3 regions of the Pseudomonas sp. Z003-0.4C(8344-21) genome follow, and region 1 is predicted to be linked to each of the others. Evidence: riboswitches for the same ligand, from Rfam matches in the RefSeq annotation. Region 1 holds a riboswitch; each other region holds the start of a gene.
What was found. Region 1 has a riboswitch for cobalamin ahead of cobO (cob(I)yrinic acid a,c-diamide adenosyltransferase). Riboswitches for the same ligand answer to the same signal wherever they lie in the genome.
Positions count from the first base shown of each region.

Region 2: another riboswitch for cobalamin. It lies ahead of BLU24_RS13265 (ABC transporter substrate-binding protein); the one in region 1 lies ahead of cobO (cob(I)yrinic acid a,c-diamide adenosyltransferase).
Region 3: another riboswitch for cobalamin. It lies ahead of BLU24_RS16285 (CbtB domain-containing protein); the one in region 1 lies ahead of cobO (cob(I)yrinic acid a,c-diamide adenosyltransferase).

Region 1 covers NZ_LT629756.1:4,550,027-4,557,145, reverse strand. The annotation lists gene BLU24_RS20515 (PQQ-dependent sugar dehydrogenase) at 1-1,129, opposite strand, end outside; gene BLU24_RS20510 (hypothetical protein) at 1,196-1,780, opposite strand; cobalamin riboswitch at 1,944-2,167, shown strand; gene cobO (cob(I)yrinic acid a,c-diamide adenosyltransferase) at 2,249-2,860, shown strand; gene BLU24_RS20500 (cobyrinate a,c-diamide synthase) at 2,857-4,257, shown strand; gene bluB (5,6-dimethylbenzimidazole synthase) at 4,254-4,904, shown strand; gene cbiB (adenosylcobinamide-phosphate synthase CbiB) at 4,901-5,809, shown strand; gene cobD (threonine-phosphate decarboxylase CobD) at 5,802-6,794, shown strand; gene BLU24_RS20480 (cobyric acid synthase) at 6,791-7,119, shown strand, end outside.
Region 2 covers NZ_LT629756.1:2,855,764-2,862,882, forward strand. The annotation lists gene BLU24_RS13255 (ABC transporter ATP-binding protein) at 599-1,363, opposite strand; gene BLU24_RS13260 (FecCD family ABC transporter permease) at 1,360-2,376, opposite strand; gene BLU24_RS13265 (ABC transporter substrate-binding protein) at 2,373-3,386, opposite strand; cobalamin riboswitch at 3,529-3,722, opposite strand; gene BLU24_RS13270 (ParD-like family protein) at 3,956-4,303, shown strand; gene map (type I methionyl aminopeptidase) at 4,300-5,091, shown strand; gene katG (catalase/peroxidase HPI) at 5,172-7,119, opposite strand, start outside.
Region 3 covers NZ_LT629756.1:3,575,348-3,582,466, forward strand. The annotation lists gene cobN (cobaltochelatase subunit CobN) at 1-1,523, opposite strand, end outside; gene cobW (cobalamin biosynthesis protein CobW) at 1,527-2,597, opposite strand; cobalamin riboswitch at 2,699-2,910, opposite strand; cobalamin riboswitch at 2,995-3,216, shown strand; gene BLU24_RS16285 (CbtB domain-containing protein) at 3,334-3,531, shown strand; gene BLU24_RS16290 (CbtA family protein) at 3,542-4,243, shown strand; gene BLU24_RS16295 (cobalamin biosynthesis protein) at 4,240-4,653, shown strand; gene cobM (precorrin-4 C(11)-methyltransferase) at 4,732-5,478, shown strand; gene nfuA (Fe-S biogenesis protein NfuA) at 5,579-6,163, opposite strand; gene BLU24_RS16310 (SET domain-containing protein) at 6,433-7,119, shown strand, end outside.

The DNA.
Region 1 (7,119 bases):
CTTTATAGCCACTGTGCGGTTTGCGGTTCCACGAGCCGTGCTGGCCGATGAAGGCACCTTCCTTGAATTGCGCCGGTAGCGTGTTGCCCTCGGCGAAGGTCAGGCCCAGCGAGGCGGTGTGCGGGCCGACCGCGTAATCCGGGACGATGGCCTTGGCCACCAGATCGAGGTTCTGCGGCTTGACTCGCACGTCGACGTGCTGGCCGTAATAGCTGAACGGCCAGCCATAAAAGCCGCCGTCCTTGACCGAGGTGATGTAGTCCGGCACCAGATCGCTGCCGATCTCGTCACGCTCGTTGACCGCCGTCCACAGCGCGCCACTGCTGGGCTCCCACGCCAGGCCATTGGGATTACGGATGCCAGAGGCGAAGATCCGGTGATTACCGGTCGCCCGATCGACTTCCCAGATCGCCGCGCGACCCTCTTCCTGATCCAGGCCGTTTTCGCCGACGTTGCTGTTCGAACCGACGGTGACGTAGAGCTTGCTGCCGTCCTTGCTGGCAATGACGTTCTTGGTCCAGTGATGGTTCAGCGTGCCGCCCGGCAGATCGACGACCTTGATCGGCTGGGTCTTGATTTCGGTGGCGCCGGGCTCGTAGTTAAAGCGCAGCAGGCGATCGGTATCGGCCACGTACAGATCGTTGCCGACCAGGGTCATGCCGAACGGCGAGTTGAGGTTTTGCAGAAATACCGTGCGGGTCTCGGCCACACCGTCCTTGTCGGCATCGCGCAGCAAGGTGATGCGATTCGGGCTCGGTACGCCGGCGCCGGCCTTGCCCATGACCTTTTTCATCACCCAGCCACGAATGCCTTTACTGTCATCCGGTTTCGGTGGCGCATTGGTTTCGGCCACCAGCACGTCACCGTTGGGCAGCACGTACAGCCAGCGCGGATGATCGAGGCCTTCGGCGAACGCGGCGACCTGAGTACCGGCTGCCGCCGTCGGTTTTGCCCCCTCGGGCCAGCCGATCGCGGGGGCGATGTTCACCGTCGGGATCAGGGTCTTGTTCGGTTCCGGCAGTTTTGGCGACGGGCCAGTGCCGTCGGAGACTTGCAGGCTGGAGGTTTCGCCGCAGGCGCTGAGCCCGCCGGCGAGGGCGATGACGAAAACGAGGTGGGGCTTGCGCATTGCTGATCTTCCCTATGAATGCATTCCTAACCATAGAGGAGGGCGCAAGCCCGATGGTTCAACTGCTCAACCGCGGGCTTCCTTGAACAGCACGGCGATGCCCGGGTGATAGTTGCCCGCGTCGCTGTGCAATTTGCGGTAGGCGTAGGGGAAATACCAGGCCACGGCGCAGGTGTGTTCCTTTTGCAGGTCGTCGACCATGTCCTGCAATTCTTCGGGGCTGGCGCTGTGCTGGGCCTTTTGCGGGGCGACGAACAGGCAGCCGAGCTTGAGATCGCTGGCGTAACTGATGCGTTTGGCGTCAGAGGTTATATCGGCCAGGGGTTGGGTCAGGTTGAGGTTGTTCGCCCTTGGCCAGCGTTGTGTGGCCTGAATGAAGGCGCGGTCTTCGCTGCCGGCGATAAACAGATCGGCGCGGGCATTGCGCTCGCCGTCTTCGTTCTGTTTACGGGTGACGGTGTCGTTCAAGGTCACCAGTTCGGCCATCCAGGCGGCGGCCGAGAGCAGGCCGAGGTTGGCTTTCTCATCATGCCAGTACGGCGTATCGCCGTCGCCGCGCACGGTGTTGTAGCGGTCGATACAGTCAAACCAGCGTTCAAGCACCGGGCGCAGGAATTCCAGGCGCGGGTTGCTGATGATCATGCCTTGCATCGTCATCGTCCTTATTGTTGTGGTGTACTTTTTCGATAAAAGCATGGCTCTTTGATATCACTTGTCACAGTCTGGCACAAGATTGCCAGCAGATAATTGATTGATGGCAGTTTCTCGCCCGTTGGCCGCCTCTTTAATTGACGCTCCACCCCCAACCCTCTAACCTTCGCCGCTTGTTTCAGGTGCTCTGTGACCTGCGTCGACAGAGTGAAACAGGGAAGCCGGTGAGGGTGGTCTTCACGCGAAGCCACGACGATCCCGGCGCTGCCCCCGCAACGGTAAATGAGTGAACACTGCGTTCAATGCCACTGCTCAACAGCGGGAAGGCGCGCAGTCTGGCCAACGCCGCTCATGAGCCCGGAGACCGGCCTGATCCATCCAGCGGCATCACGGTGGGCGATGCCAGGCTTTTTGCCGTCTATTCTTGTGCCTGCCCGCCGTTTACCCGTCTCAACGGAGAGCTCCCCCATGACCGATTCCCCCGAGCGCGACGAACGCCATCTGGCGCGCATGCAGCGCAAAAAAGCCGTGATCGACGAACGCATCGCCAATTCGCCCGACGAGTGCGGCCTGGTGCTGGTGCTGACCGGCAACGGCAAAGGCAAAAGCAGCTCGGCCTTCGGCATGCTAGCCCGCGCCATGGGCCACGGCATGCAGTGCGGCGTGGTGCAGTTCATCAAGGGCCGCAACAGCACGGGCGAGGAGCTGTTCTTCCGCCGCTTCCCCGAGCAGGTGCGCTTCCATGTGATGGGCGAAGGTTTCACCTGGGAGACCCAGGACCGTCAGCGCGATATCGCCGCCGCCACGGCGGCGTGGGAAGTTTCTCGCGAACTGCTGCGCGATCCGTCGATAGGGCTGGTGGTGCTCGACGAATTGAACATCGCCCTCAAGCACGGTTATCTGGATCTCGATCAGGTGCTCAGCGATTTGCAGGCGCGGCCGCCGATGCAACATGTGGTGGTGACCGGGCGCGGCGCCAAGCCGGAAATGATCGAGATGGGCGATACGGTCACGGAAATGGGCATGCTCAAGCATGCGTTCCAGGCCGGGATCAAAGCGCAGAAAGGCGTCGAACTTTGAATCAGCCCCGTCACTGCCCGGCCGTCCTGATTGCCGCGCCGGCTTCCGGCCAGGGCAAGACCACGGTCACCGCCGCGCTCGCCCGTTTGCATCGCAATCAGGGGCGCAAGGTCCGCGTGTTCAAATGCGGCCCGGACTTTCTCGACCCGATGATCCTCGAGCGCGCCAGCGGTGCGCCGGTCTATCAACTGGACATGTGGATGGTCGGCGAGCAGGAAAGCCGTCGCCTGTTGTGGGAAGCCGCCGGCGACGCGGACCTGATTCTGATCGAAGGCGTGATGGGCCTGTTTGACGGCACGCCGTCGAGCGCCGACCTGGCGCGGCATTTTGGCGTGCCGGTGCTCGGAGTGATCGACGGCACCGCCATGGCGCAGACCTTCGGCGCACTGGCGCTGGGCCTGGCGAAATATCAGCCGGACCTGCCGTTCGCCGGGGTGCTGGCCAACCGCGTCGGCACTTTGCGTCATGCGCAATTGCTCGAAGGCAGCCTCACTGAAGGCCTGCGCTGGTACGGCGCGTTGTCGCGCGAGACCGGCATCGAGCTGCCGAGCCGCCATCTCGGCCTGGTGCAGGCCAGCGAACTGAATGATCTGGACCTGCGCCTCGACGCTGCCGCCGACGCACTGGCCAGCAGTTGCGAAGTCGCCTTGCCGCCCGTCGTCGAATTCGCAGCGCCGGACGTGACTGCTGCTGAGCCGTTGTTGCACGGCGTGCGGATCGCCGTGGCCCGTGATGAAGCATTCGCCTTCACCTATGGCGCAAGCCTCGATCTGTTGCGGGCGATGGGCGCCGAGTTGAGCTTCTTCTCGCCGATCCGCGACACGCAATTGCCCGAGGCGGACAGTCTGTACCTGCCGGGCGGTTACCCCGAGCTGCACCATGTTGCACTGGCACAGAACACTGCAATGATCGAGGCGATCCGCGCGCACCATGCGGCAGGCAAGCCGTTGCTGGCCGAGTGCGGTGGCATGCTGTATCTGCTCGATTCGCTGACCGATGTCGAAGGCACCCGCGCTGAACTGGTCGGGTTGTTGCAGGGCGAGGCGGTGATGCAAAAGCGTCTGGCGGCGTTGGCGTTGCAGGCGGTCGATCTGCCGGAAGGCTCGTTGCGCGGGCACACGTATCACCATTCGCTGACGACCACCGAACTGACGCCGATTGCCCGTGGGCTGAGCCCGAATGGTGGGCGAGGGGCCGAGGCGGTCTACCGTGAAGGGCGGATGACGGCTTCTTATGTGCACTTTTATTTTCCGTCGAATCCTGCGGCTGTCGCTGCGCTGTTTGCGCCCGGTCTTGAGACCGCCATCGCTGGCAAGCCAGCTCCCACAGGGGATTACGTTTCGTCAGGTATTGCACCGTCCACTGTGGGAGCTGGCTTGCCAGCGATGGGGCCATGACCGACAACGCATTCTCTGAAGCCGAGCGCCAGGCGGTTTACAAAGCCATCGCCGAACGCCGCGACATGCGTCACTTCAGCGGCGGCACTGTTGAACCGCAACTGTTGCGGCGTTTGCTCGAAGCCGCCCATCAAGCGCCAAGTGTCGGCCTGATGCAGCCCTGGCGTTTCATCCGCATCAGCGACCGCGCCCTGCGCGGGCAGATTCAGCATCTGGTGGAAGCAGAACGCGTGCGCACCGCCGAGGCCCTTGGCGAGCGCAGCGACGAGTTCATGAAACTCAAGGTCGAAGGCATCAACGACTGCGCCGAAGTACTGGTGGCGGCGCTGATGGACGATCGCGAAAAACACATTTTTGGCCGGCGCACGCTGCCGGAGATGGACATGGCTTCGCTGTCCTGCGCGATCCAGAATCTGTGGCTGGCGTCCCGTGCCGAAGGATTGGGCATGGGCTGGGTGTCGCTGTTCGAGCCGCAGGCGCTGGCCGATCTGCTGCACTTGCCGCCGGGTGCCAAGCCGCTGGCCGTGCTGTGTCTGGGCCCGGTCAAAGAGTTCTACCCGGCGCCGATGCTGGTCCTCGAAGGCTGGGCGCAGGCGCGACCGCTGAACGAATTGCTGTACGAAAATTACTGGGGAGTGAGTCAATGAGTGTGGCGTTGTTGAGTGTCGCCGCGGTGGCGCTGGATGCGCTGCTCGGTGAACCGAAACGCTGGCATCCGCTGGTGGCGTTCGGCAATTTTGCCGGGCGCATCGAGCAACGTTTCAACGCCGGTGGCCGCGGCTGGCGCAGCCATGGTGTGACCGCGTGGGTGATCGCGGTGCTGCCGCTGACGCTGCTCGCCACGGCGTTTTCCTGGGCGCCGTACGTGGGCTGGGTCGTTGAGATTCTTGCGCTGTACTGCGCCCTCGGCATGCGCAGCCTCGGCGAACATGTCGCGCCGGTGGCTGCGGCATTGCGCGCGGATGATCTGGCCGAAGCGCGTACTCGCGTCGGCTATCTGGTCAGCCGCCAGACCGACGAGCTCGACAGCAACGCCGTGGCCCGCGCCGCCACCGAATCGGTGCTGGAAAATGGCAGCGATGCGGTCTTTGCTGCGCTGTTCTGGTTTGTCGTCGCCGGTGCGCCGGGCGTGGTGCTCTATCGCTTGAGCAACACGCTGGACGCGATGTGGGGCTATCGCAACGAACGCTTCGAACGATTCGGCTGGGCGGCGGCGAAAATTGACGACGTGTTGAACTACATTCCTGCACGGCTGGTGGCGCTGACCTACGCGCTGCTCGGCAAAACCCGCCTCGCGCTCAAGTGCTGGCGCACCCAGGCGCCACAATGGGACAGCCCCAACGCCGGCCCGGTGATGGCGGCTGGCGCTGGCGCACTCGGCGTCGAGCTGGGTGGGCCGGCGATTTACCACGGTGAATTGCACGAGCGCCCGCAGCTTGGTGAAGGCGCCCCCGCCGATGCCGATTCCATCGAGCGCGGCTGGCAATTGGTCCAGCGCGGGGTATGGTTATGGCTGCTGATTCTTTGCGTGGGGGCTGAATTCTATGCTTGAGCACGGTGGCCGACTGCGCAAGGCTGCACACGATTACGGCATTGCCGAAGCCGACTGGCTGGATCTGTCCAGCGGCCTGGCGCCGTGGCCTTTTCCGATCCCGGAAATCCCCTTGCGCGCCTGGGCTCGCCTGCCGGAAACCGACGATGGCCTGGAGCAGGCGGCGTGCGATTGCTACGGCGCCGCGCAAGTGCTGCCGGTGGCCGGTTCGCAGATGGCCATCCAGTTGCTGCCACGCTTGCGCCGTGCCGGCAAGGTCGGCGTGTTGTCACCGTGCTATGCCGAACATGCCGAGGCGTGGCGGCGCAGTGGCTACATCGTTCGCGAAGTGCTGGAGCAGGAAGTCGAGTTCTTTCTCGACAGCCTCGACGTACTGGTGGTGGTCAACCCGAATAATCCGACCGGCCTCAGCCTGACCCCGGCGCGCCTGCTCGACTGGCACGCGCGGCTGGCCCAGCGCGGCGGCTGGCTGGTGGTCGACGAAGCGTTCATGGACAACACGCCGCATTTGAGCCTGGCCGCCCATAGCCACCAGATCGGCCTGATCGTGTTGCGCTCGTTCGGCAAGTTTTTCGGTCTGGCCGGGGTGCGTCTGGGCTTCGTGCTGGCTGAGCGCAAGTTGCTCAAACTGCTCGCCGAACAGGTCGGACCGTGGGCGGTCAGCGGGCCGACGCGGGTGCTCGGCCAGGCGTGTCTGCAAGACACCGAAAATCACACGCGCCAGCGGATTCGCAGCGATGAAGCCAGCGAACGGCTGGCGGCGTTGCTCGAGCGCTACGGCTTCAAACCGCAGGGTGGCTGCGCGCTGTTTCAGTGGCTGGTTACCGAGCACGCCGAAACGCTGCACGACTTCATGGCCCGGCGCGGCATTCTTCTGCGCCTGTTCACCCACAACAGCAGCCTGCGTTTCGGCCTGCCCGGCAATGCCGCCGATGAGCTGCGACTCGCACACGCCCTCGACGCCTACCGTAAGGAACACCCATGACCACGCTGATGGTGCAGGGCACCACGTCGGATGCCGGTAAAAGTACGCTGGTGACGGCGCTCTGTCGTTGGGCGACCCGTCAGGGCGTCGCGGTGGTGCCGTTCAAACCGCAGAACATGGCGCTCAACAGCGCGGTGACGGCGGACGGCGGCGAGATCGGCCGGGCGCAAGCGGTGCAGGCGCAGGCTGCTCATCTCGAACCGCACACCGACATGAACCCGGTGCTGCTCAAGCCCAACAGCGACACCGGCGCGCAAGTGATCATTCACGGCCGCGCGGTGACGACGATGAACGCCGTCGCCTATCACGACTACAAAGCCATCGC
Region 2 (7,119 bases), 1.7 Mb from region 1:
CATTTTGATTGCATTTCTTCAGTTCGAGCGCAGTCTGAAAATCAAAAGCCCCTCACCCTAGCCCTCCCGAAACGTCGGACCGCCCGTAGGGAGAGGGGACTGATCGAGGTGGATGGGAGAGCTACGCCGAACTGCGATACCGAGTCGAATACAAATTTCAAATCCAACCAAAATCAGCTCCCTCTCCTTGGGGAGAGGGCTGGGGTGAGGGGCAGCCACACCACAAATCCCAAGCCAACCACCCGCTTCTAACCACTCAACAATGAGCGCCAGCTCGAGTGCCCTTGATCTTGCGTCACCGGCGACATCGGAAGGCTGAGTGGAGGGATTGATCCGGGCGTGGGAGCGCAGCGACCGTACGACGAAGTCGTACACAGCGGAAGTAGGTGCAGCGAAGCAAACCGTAGCCGCTGCGCCCGGAGCGATCCCGCAGCGAAGGGACCCGAGCCTGCGAGGGCCGAACGCAGGAGCAAGCCTTTTTGGGTACTTTTTCGGCGTCTGGAAAAAGTGCCTCGCCGTAAGGGCGAAACCCTAAGCCGCCATAACCGCAGCAACGGATATGTCCCCAATCAAAAACAGCAGCCCGGCTCCCACAACGTCACGAGTGAAAACGCAAAATCTGCTCACCATCAAACGGATCAGTCAAATACCGCCCCCGAACCCCAAACGTCTCCAACAAACGCTGCGGCGTCAGCACTTCCAGCGGCTTGCCCAGCGCCACCAACTCCCCACGCTCAAGCACCGCCAGACGATCACACTTGAGCGCCTGGTTCAGATCATGCAGCGCAATCAACGTAGTCACCGGCAACGCTTTCACAACACTGAGAATCGTCAACTGATGCTGAATATCGAGATGGTTGGCCGGCTCATCCAGCAACAGAATCTGCGGCCGCTGCGCCAAGGCACGGGCGATGTGCACCCGTTGTCTCTCACCCCCCGACAGGCTGCGCCAGACGCGCTGACGCAAGTGCACCGCATCGACATCCACCAGCGCCTGCTCAACGATGGCAGCGTCCGCAGTCGACCACGGTTGCAACGCCGACAACCAAGGCGTACGCCCCAGCGCCACCGCATCGAACACGCGAATGCCGTCATCGGTGTCAGCCTGTTGCTCGACCACCGCAAGCGTCTGCGCAACGCTGCGGCGCGCCATTTTGCCCAGGCGCTGACCGTCGAGCAGTACCTCGCCAGCGCTCGGCTCGCGCAGGCCGGCCAACAGCTTCAACAAGGTCGATTTACCCGCACCATTCGGCCCGACAATGCCCAGGGTTTCGCCGCGTTGCACCTGCAGGCTGACAGCCTTCAGCAACTCGGCGCCGCGCACCTTGAAACTCAAGTCTGAGCAACTCAATACCGCGTTCATCGCGCCGACCTCCGGCCCACCAGAATCAGCGCAAACACCGGCGCGCCGACCAGCGCGGTGATCACCCCGACCGGAATCACCTGCCCCTTGATCAGGGTGCGCGACAACACATCGGCGGCAATCAGAAACACCGCGCCGCCCAAGGCACTCGCCGGCAGCAGTCGAGCATGCCCGGTGCCGAGCAACAACCGCGCCGCATGGGGGATCACCAGGCCGACAAAACCGATCGAACCGACAATCGAGACCATCGCGGCCGTGACCAGCGCCGCGCAACCGATCAGCAGAATCTGCACGCGGCGCACCGGTATGCCGAGCGACGCCGCCGAATCCGCGCCAAAGGTAAACGCATCCAGCGCGCGCCGATGCCACAGGCACACGACCAGCCCGAGCAGGGCCACCGGCACCGCCAGCCACACCGACGGCCAGCGCACCCCGCCGAGGTTGCCGAGCAGCCAGAACATGATCCCGCGGGCCTGCTCGGAACTCGCCGAGCGAGTAATCAAGAATGCGGTCAGCGCATTGAACAATTGCGAACCGGCAATCCCGGCCAGAATGATCTGCCCGGTACCGTTGGTCGAGCCGCTGACCCGTGCCAGCAGAATCACCAGCACGAATGCCGTCACCGCACCGGCAAACGCGCCGGCTGACAGCGACACCAGCCCGGCACCCACGCCAAGCAAGGCGACCATTACCGCGCCAGTCGAGGCCCCGGCGGAGATGCCCAGCAGATAAGGATCGGCCAACGGATTGCGCAACAGCGACTGCAAGATCACCCCGCACGTTGCCAGCCCGGCGCCGCAGGCAGCGGCGACCAGTGCGCGGGTCAGGCGGTAATTCCAGACGATGCCTTCATCGATCGGGTCGAGCACATAACCGGCGCCCCACAGCTTGTTGGCCAGCACTTGCAGCACCACGCCCGGCTCGATCGAAGTCTCACCGATCGCCACTCCGCCGATAAGCGCAACCGATAGCGTCAGCAGTACCAGCAGCGAACGGATCAGGCGTCTGCTCATGGCGCCAGGTCGTAGGCGTTGATGGCGGCGGCCAGTTGCGCCAGGCCGTCGAAGGTGCGCAGGCTGGCCTGCATGGCCATGGCGTCGAGGATGATGATGCGGTTGTGTTTCACCGCGTCCATGTTGCGCGTCACCGGGTCGCTGCGCAGGAAGGCGAGTTTCTTCTGATAGTCGTCAGCCGGGAAACGCCGACGATCCATGCGCGCGATGACCAGAAAAGTCGGGTTGGCTTTGGCAATGGTTTCCCAACCCACGGTCGGCCATTCTTCATCCGACTCGACCACATTGCGCACGCCCAGGGTGCTCAGCATGAAATCCGGAACGCCTTTGTGCCCGGCCACAAACGGCTCGATGTCCATCTCGGCGCTGGAAAACCAGACCACAGCGCTGACATCCTTGCGCTGCTGGGTTTTCGCCGTGGCGATCGATTGCGCGAGGCTGGCCTTGAGTTGTTCGTTGAGCCGTTCGCCACGCGCCTGCACATCGAAAACCTGCGCCAGTTGGCTCACGCCTTTGTAAATGCTGTCGATGCGAAACGGCGCCAGCCGCGTGCCATCGGAGCCGACGAGGTTGTCCTTGGCTTCGCAATCGGAGGGCAGCAGGTAGGTAGGAATCTTCAATTCATGAAACTGCTCGCGGGTGCCGACCGCACCTTGCGGGCCGACCATCCATTCCAGCTCCACCGCGACCAGCTCCGGGCGCTTGCCGATCACCGCTTCGAAACTCGGTTCGTTATCAGCGAGGCGCTCTATCTTTTCGTTCTGCGCCTTGTATTGGGGCAGCACGTCGTTGAACCACAGCGAAGTGCCAACGACCTTGTCGCTCAGCCCCAGGGCATAGAGCATTTCCGTGCCGGCCTGGCCGATGGTGATCGTGCGTGCCGGGGCGTGCTGAAACGTCAGGCTGCTGCCGCAGTTCTCGATCGTCAGCGGATAAACCGTGGGCGCCGCTTGCGCCAAGGCACAGAGGCCCAGACTGGTGAACAGGGTGGCAATACGGGGCAGCAGCATGGGGCAGTCTCCAATGGAACCGTACGGGGAGGGCGGGTACGGTTTGGAAACACACCATCAAGCGCCATCAGGAAATAACGCAAGGCCGGTCATCACGCGAAAAACGCGCACGGCACGATGTCCTTCCCGGACACCCCGCCGGTTAGTAGTCATTGTGCCGGCAGGTCTCCTGACTGATGCGTCATCGCCTGGCTCCGGCCTTCCCGGGGGTTACCCAGTGGCAGTCGAGGAGCAGGCTCGGCACCTACAGTTGCGGGGGCAGTTCCGATCGATGCTGAACAAGCACCTCGGATTCCCTATTAATCCCATGCGGAAACCGGCGGCGGCATGGTAGACGATTTGGGGGGATGAGGGGGAGATGAATCTTTTGAAAAGCCCCTCACCCTAGCCCTCCCGAAACGTCGGACCGCCCGTAGGGAGAGGGGACTGACTGCGGTGGATGCGAGGGCTATGTGGACATGAAATACCGAGTCGAATGCAAATTTCAAAACCAACCGAAATCGGCTCCCTCTCCAAGGGGAGAGGGCTGGGGTGAGGGGCGGGGCCACCACAAGTCCAAAGCCGACCGCATGCTTCTAGCCACCCGCCTGCAGATCCTGAAAAAAACAAACGTCACAACCCTGATTTGCAATACGCGAACCCCAAACGCTAATATACGATCCATATACATTCCGTATCGGATTACCTCCATGGGCATCGTAAAAATTTCCGAAGACATGCACGAAAACCTGCGCATCTCCAGCAACGCACTCAGCCGCTCGATCAACGCGCAGGCCGAGCACTGGATGCGCATCGGCATGCTCGCCGAGTTGCACCCCAATCTCGACCACAGCGCGATCTGCCGTTTGCTGATCCGCGCCGAACAGAATGGCGGGCTCGACCTGCACCAACTGACACAGGAAGTCGCCCTCGCATGAGAAACCAGATCAAGCTCAACACCCCGGCCGAGATCGAAAAATCCCGCGCGGCCGGCAGACTGGCCGCCCAAGTGCTGGCCATGCTGGTACCCCACGTCAAGGCCGGGGTGACCACCGATGAACTGGATCGGCTGTGCAACGACTACATCGTCAACGTACAGAAAGCCGTTCCGGCCAACGTCGGTTATCACGGCTTCCCGAAAACCGTCTGCGCCTCGGTCAACGACGTGGTCTGCCACGGCATTCCTTCTGCTACTCCGCTGAAGGATGGCGATATCCTCAACCTCGACATCGCCGTGATCAAGGACGGCTGGTTCGGCGACACCAGCCGCATGTACGTGGTCGGTGAGGCCACGCCTGAAGCGCAACATCTGATCAAGACCACCTATGACGCCATGTGCGCAGGTATTCGCGCGGTCAAACCGGGCGCCACGCTGGGCGATATCGGTTACGCGATTCAGAGCCTCGCCGAAAAGGAAGGCTTCAGCGTGGTGCGCGAGTATTGCGGCCATGGCATCGGCAAGATCTACCACGATGAGCCGCAGATTCTGCATTACGGCTTTCCCAATCAAGGGATGAAGCTCAAGGCGGGAATGATTTTTACCGTCGAACCGATGCTCAACGCCGGCAAACGCCACGTGAAGAACATGCCCGATGGCTGGACGGTGCTGACCAAGGATGGCTCGCTGTCGGCGCAGTGGGAGCACATGGTGGCGGTGACGGAGACCGGATTTGAAGTGCTGACGGCGTGGCCGGATCAGATCGAGGGGTATGCGGCTATCAGTTGATACTGCGTTTGGCGGTCAGGATTCGTGAAATCCAACGCATAAAAAACGCCGCTTGAACAAGCGGCGTTTTCTTTTGGCCGTTACTTCAGATCGAACCGATCCAGGTTCATGACCTTCGTCCAGGCCTTGACGAAGTCATTGACGAACTGCTGTTGTGCATCCGCACTGGCATACACCTCGGCCAGCGCGCGCAACTGCGCATTGGAACCGAACACCAGATCCACCCGGGTTGCGGTCCATTTCGGCGCGCCGGTCTTGCGGTCCCGTCCCTCGAATTCATCAGCATCGCGCGTCGTCGGTTGCCACTCCACGCCCATGTCCAACAGGTTCGTGAAAAAGTCATTGCTCAGCGCTTCGGGTTTATCGGTGAAGACACCATGCCGGGTCTGCCCGACGTTGGTATTCAACACCCGCAGGCCGCCGAGCAGCACGGTCATTTCCGGGGCGGTGAGGGTCAGCAGTTGCGCCTTGTCGATCAGCAGGGTTTCAGCCGCGACGGTGTATTTGCCTTTGCTGTAGTTGCGGAAACCGTCGGCAATCGGTTCAAGAAAGCCGAACGATTCGACATCGGTCTGCTCCTGCGAGGCATCCACGCGCCCGGGCGAGAACGGCACGCTCACTGAATGACCAGCGTTCTGTGCGGCTTGCTCGACCCCGGCATTGCCGGCCAGCACGATCAGGTCCGCCAGCGAGATTTTCTTGCCGGTGCTTGCGCCATTGAATTCGCCCTGAATGCCCTCCAGGGTTTGCAGCACATGGGCCAGTTGCTCTGGCTGGTTGGCTTGCCAGAACTTCTGTGGTGCCAGACGCAAACGCCCGCCGTTGGCACCGCCACGTTTGTCCGAGCCGCGGAAGGTCGAGGCCGCCGCCCACGCCGTCGAGACCAGTTGCGCAACCGACAGGCCTGAGGCGAGGATTTTGCTTTTCAGCGCGGCGGCGTCGCTGTCGTCAATCAACGCATGGCTGACGTCAGGCAACGGGTCTTGCCAGAGCAATTCTTCGTTGGGCAATTCCGGACCGAGGTAGCGTGACAGCGGCCCCATGTCGCGGTGGATCAGTTTGTACCAGGCGCGGGCGAAGGCGTCGGCCAATTGCTCGGGATTGGCCAGGAAGCGTCGCGAGATCTGCTCGTACGCCGGGTCGAAGCGCAATGCCAGGTCAGAGGTGAGCATGGTAGGCGACAGCTTTTTGCTCGGGTCGTGGGCATGCGGAACCGTGCCGGCGCCGGCGCCGTTTTTCGGTTGCCACTGATGCGCCCCGGCCGGGCTCTTGGTCAGTTCCCACTCGAAGCCGAACAGGTTTTCCAGGTAGTTGTTGCTCCAGCGGGTGGGCGTGGTGGTCCAGGTCACCTCCAGACCACTGGTGATGGTGTCTGCGCCCTTGCCGGTGCCGAAGGCATTTTTCCAGCCCAGGCCTTGCTGTTCGAGGCCGGCCGCTTCCGGTTCAGGGCCGACGTTGTCGGCCGGGCCGGCACCGTGGGTCTTGCCGAACGCGTGGCCACCCGCAATCAGCGCCACGGTTTCTTCATCGTTCATGGCCATGCGGCCGAAGGTTTCGCGTATGTCCCTGGCCGAGGCGACCGGGTCCGGATTGCCCTCGGGACCTTCCGGGTTCACATAGATCAGGCCCATCTGCACCGCAGCGAGCGGGTTCTCCAGATTGCGTTCGCCCTGATCGGTGCGGCTTTCTTCCTTGCCGTGCAGATCCGGTTCGGCTACCAGCGTACCGTCACCGGGTTCCTGTACCGGGCCGTTGCTCTTGCCGTAACGATTGTCACCGCCCAGCCATTCGGTTTCCGACCCCCAGTACACGTCTTCATCCGGTTCCCAGACATCGGCGCGACCACCGGAAAAACCAAAGGTCTTGAAGCCCATGGATTCCAGCGCGACGTTGCCGGTGAGCACGATCAGATCGGCCCAGGAAATGTTGCGGCCGTATTTCTGCTTGATCGGCCAGAGCAGGCGGCGGGCCTTGTCGAGGCTGACGTTGTCCGGCCAACTGTTGAGCGGGGCGAACCGTTGCTGACCG
Region 3 (7,119 bases), 970 kb from region 1:
GGCTGAATGCCGACGAAGGTCAGACCGAAACGCAGCCCGGCGATCATCATGCGTCCGTCGCGGCACATCGGGTCGTTGTGCGGCGCGCCCCAACGCGCGATCACGGCGGCGCGGTTGGATTCAGGCAATGCATCGAACATCGCCATATAAGTGTCCATCGCCAGGCTTTGCTGGCATGGGCGCAGGTCAATCGTCTCGAGATCGTTGCTGACGCCGCCGAGCAATTGCTGGATCAACTCGCTGCCGCTGCCTGGCAAATCGGCCGAAACCGGATAGCCCTCAGCCTGCAACGCACGCAGGATATTCAGCGCTGCCGCTGGCGTGTCGAGGCCGACACCGTTGCCGATGCGCCCGTCGCGGGTCGGGTAGTTGGCGAGAATCAGCGCGATGCGCTTTTCGCTGTTCGGTACCCGCGCCAGATCAGTCCAGCGCCGCGCCAGTTCAGCAACAAAATCCATGCGATCGGGTTGCGCGCGATAGCACACCACATCCGATTGGCTGCGCTCGCTGCGCCAGGCCAGATCCTTGAAGCTGATCGGCCGACTGATGATGCGCCCGTCAAGTTCCGGCAAGGCGATGTGCATGGCCAGATCGCGCGGGCCCAGGCCTTGCTCGCTGTCGCGCCAGCCGGGCTCGTTGTCCTGGGCGCAGATCGCCTGGATCACCGGAATATTGCGACGAAACGGTCGCAGGTGCGGCGCTTCGGGACTGGACTGGGCAAAACCGGTGGTATTGAGGATCACCCCGGCCTCGACTTCGTCCAGCCAATCCTCGACCACCGTCAGGCAGCCGGGTTCTTTCAGGCTGGCCACGGCGATGGGCAAAGGATTGAGCCCCGCAGCTTGCATGCGCTGGCAAAACACATCGATGAACCCAGTGTTGGCTGCTTGCAGGTGCGAGCGGTAAAACAGCAGCGCCGCGACCGGTTGTGCGGGCAGCCATTCAGCTTGCCAGTCACTCAGGGCAGCAGTAGTTTTGGTCGGGTGGTAAATCGCTGTACGCGGCAAGGTTTGCGGCTCGCCCCACGGGTAATCGCGGGCGAACCAGCGATTGCCCAGGCAGCGGAAAAAATCCAGCGCGTTGCCCAGTCCACCCTGACGCAAGAACTGCCAGAGACGGTCACGGTCCACCGCGCTGACGGTGCTCAAGTCGCTGAGTTCCGGGTCGGGGCGATCGTCGCCCGGCACCAGAATCACCTGCACGCCGCGCTCGGACAATTCCACCAGGCGCTCGACGCCATACCGCCAGTAGGCAATCCCGCCGTGCAGCGAAATCAGAATCAGCTTGGCGTGGCGCAACACTTCATCGACGTAAAGATCGACCGACGCGTGATTCTGCACCTGCATCGGGTTGGCCAGACGCAGGCTCGGGTAGTCTTGCGGCAACTGCTGCGCCGCTTCGGCGAGCAGCGCAAGGCTGGAATCGCCGCTGCACAGGATCACCAACTCGGCGGGCGTCTGGCCAAGGTCGGCAATGTTGTCATCCGAGACGAAACCGCCGGGCTGGGTCCTGAGCAGGTGCATGGCTTAAACGCTGAGCGCGGCGCGCAGTTGCGCTTCGAGCTGCGCTGCATCCAATTCCTGGCCGATCAACACCAGACGCGTTACGCGCGCTTCGTCGGCGCCCCACTGACGGTCAAAATGCTTGTCGAAGCGCGTACCTACGCCTTGAATCAGCAAGCGCATCGGCTTGTTCGGAATCGCGGCGAAGCCTTTCACGCGCAGGATGCCGTGTTGCACCACCAGTTGCGTCAGCGCGTCGAGCAGCAGGCTTTCGTCGGCTTGCGGCAGTTCGATAGAGATCGAGTCGAAGGCGTCGTGATCGTGGTCATCGTGATCGTCATCACCGTCGTGGTGATGGTCGTGGTGACTGTGACGGCTGTCGATGTGTTCTTCGGAACCGGCGCCGAGGCCGATCAGCACGTCCAGCGGCAGACGGCCGTTGCTCGCTTCAATGATTTTTACCGCAGGTGGCAACTCTTCGGCGACTTCAGCGCGCACACGCGCCAGATCTTCCGGACTGGTCTGGTCGGCTTTATTGAGGATCACCAGATCGGCGCTGGCCAGTTGGTCGGCGAACAGTTCGTGCAGCGGAGACTCGTGATCGAGGTTCGGGTCAAGCTTGCGCTGGGCATCGACCTGATCCGGGAACGCGGCAAAGGTGCCGGCGGCCACGGCCGGGCTGTCGACCACAGTGATCACCGCATCAACGGTGCAGGCGCTGCGGATTTCCGGCCACTGGAAGGCTTGCACCAACGGCTTGGGCAAGGCCAGGCCCGAGGTTTCGATGAGGATGTGATCGAGATCGCCGCGACGCGCGACCAGTTCGCGCATCACCGGGAAGAATTCTTCCTGCACGGTGCAGCACAGGCAGCCGTTGGCCAGTTCGTAAACGCGGCCGCTGGCTTCTTCTTCGGTGCAGCCGATGGTGCATTGCTTGAGGATTTCACCGTCGATGCCCAGCTCGCCAAACTCGTTGACGATCACCGCAATGCGCCGGCCCTGAGCATTGTCGAGCATGTGCCGCAGCAAGGTGGTTTTGCCCGAACCGAGGAAACCGGTGACGATGGTGACGGGGAGTTTGGCCAGTGTTTTCATCGGTATGCCCTTTGGCAAAGCGGCGGGCATACGGGACGAGAACCGGCCACGCGCAGGCGCGCCGGAAGTGTTCGCCACCGGATCACCCCGCCCGGTTGAAAGTGAGAATCTGTGACGAGGCAGGTCTCCTGGCTGACAGTGTTCAGGCGCCGGGCCTGGCATTCGCTGCGCCTTCCCGCGGGCTCGTGGACCGAGCTGGCAGTGGCGTGGCAGCGAACTTCACCGTTCACAGTTGCGGGGGCAGCCGCGGCTTTGACCGCGTTCCCTTCTTAGCTTCGACAGATGCCGAAGAACCTCGAAGGCGCAAGGCTACGCATGGGTTGATGATGGGTCAATGCTTTGGTTTCGTGGATATTCACTACTGCCCGAAATTGACTCAAACCCACCCGCATGCTCTCCTGTACGCCTTGTTACGGGTGCCCTTCACAGGGTGAAACGGGAAACCGGTGAATCATGTGCTTTACTCAGAGCCATGTCAGTCCGGTGCTGCCCCCGCAACGGTAAGCGAGCGAAGCGTCAAAACCACTGTGCCAACCCGGCATGGGAAGGTGACGCTTGCAGGTCGGCCAGGCGCCAACCCCTCGCGAGCCCGGAGACCGGCCCGCAATACACAGTGCGCTATCGGCGTCACTGGACATAACAAACCCGCGGTGGGCGGGCGCTGTTCGTACCTCCGCGTGTCCGTCACGCAGGGTCCGCATGCGTTCGACTGCCCCTTACACTATAGGGAAGCGCCATGTCGATCATCAGCAGCACCGGCAGCAACACGGATAAAATCGCCAGCACCACCACCCTGAGCCAACGCCTGATTGCCGCCGCCTTCGCCTCGATTCTCGGCGCGGGCCTGGTGTATTTCGCCGGTTTTTCGCATATCGAAGCGGTGCACAACGCCGCCCACGATACCCGCCACAGCGCCGCGTTTCCGTGCCACTGAGACCTGTCGAATGATCAAGCGAATTGCGCAAACCGCAGGTTTCAGCGGCCTGCTGGCCGCCCTGCTCCTCACACTGCTGCAAAGCTTCTGGGTCTCACCGCTGATTCTTCAGGCCGAAACCTTTGAAAAATCCGAACCGGTCGCCCAAGTCCACGAACACGCGGCCGGCACCGCAGCGCACAGCCATGACGGCGAAGCCTGGGAGCCGGAAAACGGCTGGCAGCGCGTGGTTTCGACCACCGGTGGCAATCTGGTGGTGGCGGTCGGTTTCGCTCTGATGCTTGCCGGTCTGTACACCCTGCGTGCGCCGCGCTCAACCGCGCAAGGCCTGCTCTGGGGGCTGGCCGGTTACGCGACGTTCGTGCTGGCGCCAACGCTGGGCCTGCCGCCGGAATTGCCGGGCACCGCTGCGGCTGATCTGGCGTCGCGGCAGATGTGGTGGATCGGCACTGCGGCCTCGACCGCCGTCGGCCTGTCGCTGATCGCCTTCAGCCGGCACTGGCTGATGAAGCTGCTCGGCGTAGCGATTCTCGCGGTGCCGCATGTGATCGGCGCGCCGCAGCCGCTGGTGCATTCGATGCTCGCGCCCGAGGCGCTGGAAAGCCAGTTCAAGATCGCTTCGCAGTTGACCAACGTGGCGTTCTGGCTGGCCCTGGGCCTGATCAGCGCCTGGTTGTTCCGCCGCAACAGCGACGGTCACTACCACGCATGAGCGATGACCGCGCGGCGTCCACGCTGGTGGTCGGCCTCGGCTGCCAACGCGGCTGTCCGACCAGCACGCTGCGCGCGTTGCTCGACCAGGCCTTGCAGGCGCACCGCATCGAGCTCAAGTCAATCAAGGCCTTGGCCAGCATCGATTTGAAGCGCGACGAACCGGGCCTGCAGGAACTGGCCGTACAACTGGCCTTGCCCCTGCTGTACTTCAGCAGCGAGGAATTGGCCGGTTACCAGTCAATGCTCAGCCACCAGTCGCAAATCGCTTACGAACGCACCGGCTGCTACGGCGTGGCGGAAAGCGCAGCGCTGGCGCTTGCCGAACAACTCCTGCAGGCGCCGGCAAAGCTGCTGATCAGCCGACAAAAATACGCTCAAGCCACTCTGGCGTTGGCCGGCGCCGCGTAAATCCTGATAATCGCCGCCATCCATCATGAACAATCTTCATCTGAAGCGTTGTCGCGCCTCTTCTCCAAGGATCCAACGATGACCGTTTATTTCATCGGCGCCGGCCCCGGCGACCCGGAATTGATCACTGTCAAAGGCCAACGGTTGATCCGACACTGTCCGGTGATCATCTATGCCGGTTCACTGGTACCCGCCGCAGTGCTCGAGGGGCACCAGGCGCAAACCGTGGTCAACAGTGCAGAGCTGCACCTTGAGCAGATCATCGAGCTGATCAAGACCGCGCATGCCGAAGGCCATGACGTCGCACGGGTACATTCCGGTGATCCGAGCCTGTACGGCGCGATCGGTGAGCAGATTCGTTATCTGCGTGAGCTTGGTATCCCGTTCGAGATCATTCCGGGCGTGACGGCCACCGCCGCCTGTGCGGCGCTGCTCGGAGCCGAACTCACCCTGCCGGATGTGTCGCAAAGCGTGATTCTGACTCGCTATGCCGACAAGACTGCGATGCCGGCGGGCGAAGAACTGGGCAATCTGGCCCGGCATGGTGCAACCATGGCGATTCACCTGGGGGTCAATCATCTGGAGAAGATTCTTGTGGAGTTGTTGCCGCATTACGGTGCGGATTGTCCGATTGCGGTGATTCACCGGGCGACGTGGCCGGATCAGGACTGGGTGGTGGGCACGCTTGCGGACATTGCGGACAAGGTTGCAGCGAAAGGCTTTCGGCGTACCGCGTTGATTCTGGTCGGGCGGGTGCTGGGGAGTGAGGTGTTCAGCGAGTCGTCGTTGTATCGGGCGGGGCATGCGCATCTTTATCGCCCTTGATGGCCTCTTCGCGAGCAGGCTCGCTCCCACCCTGGGTAAAGCGGGGGCATAAAAAAACGGCGCTCACGGGGCGCCGTTTTTCATATTCGCAGCGAACGCCTTAGTAGTAGGCGTTTTCTTTCTGCGTGTGGTCGGTCACGTCGCGCACGCCCTTGAGCTCAGGGATGCGCTCGAGCAGCGTGCGCTCGATGCCTTCCTTCAAGGTCACGTCGGCCTGGCCGCAGCCCTGGCAACCGCCACCGAACTGCAACACCGCAATGCCGTCTTCCACCACATCGATCAGGCTGACCTGACCGCCGTGGCTGGCCAGCCCCGGGTTGATTTCGGTTTGCAGGTAGTAATTGATGCGCTCGTTGACCGGGCTGTCAGCGTTGACCATCGGTACTTTGGCGTTTGGCGCCTTGATGGTCAGCTGGCCGCCCATGCGGTCGGTGGCGTAGTCGACCACGGCGTCGTCGAGAAACGCTTCGCTGAACGAATCGATATACGCGGTGAAGCTTTTCAGCCCCAGCGCCGTATCTTCAGGCTTTTCTTCGCCCGGCTTGCAGTAGGCAATGCAGGTCTCGGCGTACTGGGTGCCAGGCTGGGTGATGAAGACGCGGATGCCGATGCCCGGGGTGTTCTGCTTGGACAGCAGATCAGCCAGGTAGTCGTGGGCGGCGTCGGTAATGGTAATGGCGGTCATGGAAACTCCTCGCAGGCTTGGGCGCAGTTTACGCCAATCGGCGCGCGGGACAAAGTCCCAGTATTTTTGTCGGAAAAAGCCGGGCGTATGCCGTCGCCCGCAAGCTGCCGACGGCGACGGCTGGGCGCTTGATCGGTTGGTGCGCCGTTAACAAATGGAAACCGAAGCGCATTCGCACCCATATATATGTATACCTCAGCCGGTTTTCCGCACCCCTATATTCAACGCCTTCGACTATTTTTCCAGCCGCTACGGTTCAAAGGCCTTGAATGTCTACTTCGTTATCCAGTTTCTACAACAAGACGCCCCCGCGCAGATTGCAGGATCTCAACCACCTGATCAGTTACCTGCATGAGCTCATCGACGATAACGTCAACATGGGTGCCAGTCAGCTCTATTACTACCCGCCCGCCACCTCTGAATTGGGGCGCGAGTGCAAGGAAGCCTTTCGCGTCTTGAAAAAACTCGAGACAGACGAAGATTTCATAACGCATCTCTCCATGCCTGCCAAGGTCGATCAATCGTTGTTGGGCAACGATTTCCTGGAAGACTTTCTGTCCTCCCAATTGAGTTCCACGAAGTCGCCAACACCTGACCCTGCGGAAGTTTTCCCGATCGCCGGTCACTCGGTAACGCTCAGAGATGTTCCGATTTATTGGTCCATCGACGTGGATGTCTTGCTGGATATCTACGGCAAGGTCGGAAACGGGCTCAAAAGCGACGGTTCGGTGCGCTTCGACCTGGTGCTGGCCTGGTACGCGCTGATTCCGCGGCGTCCCGCCAAACATGCCGACTGGCAGCGCCTGCTGCACAACCTGGTTGAGCATCGCGCGTTATGGCTGCTCGGACATCACGGTCCCGTCAGCGACTTCGAACACTTGTTCAGCGCTGAGGGCGACGAAACGATCATGCGGGTTGTCCGCCAAATCGAAGCCGAAACATCACGCTGCCTGCTG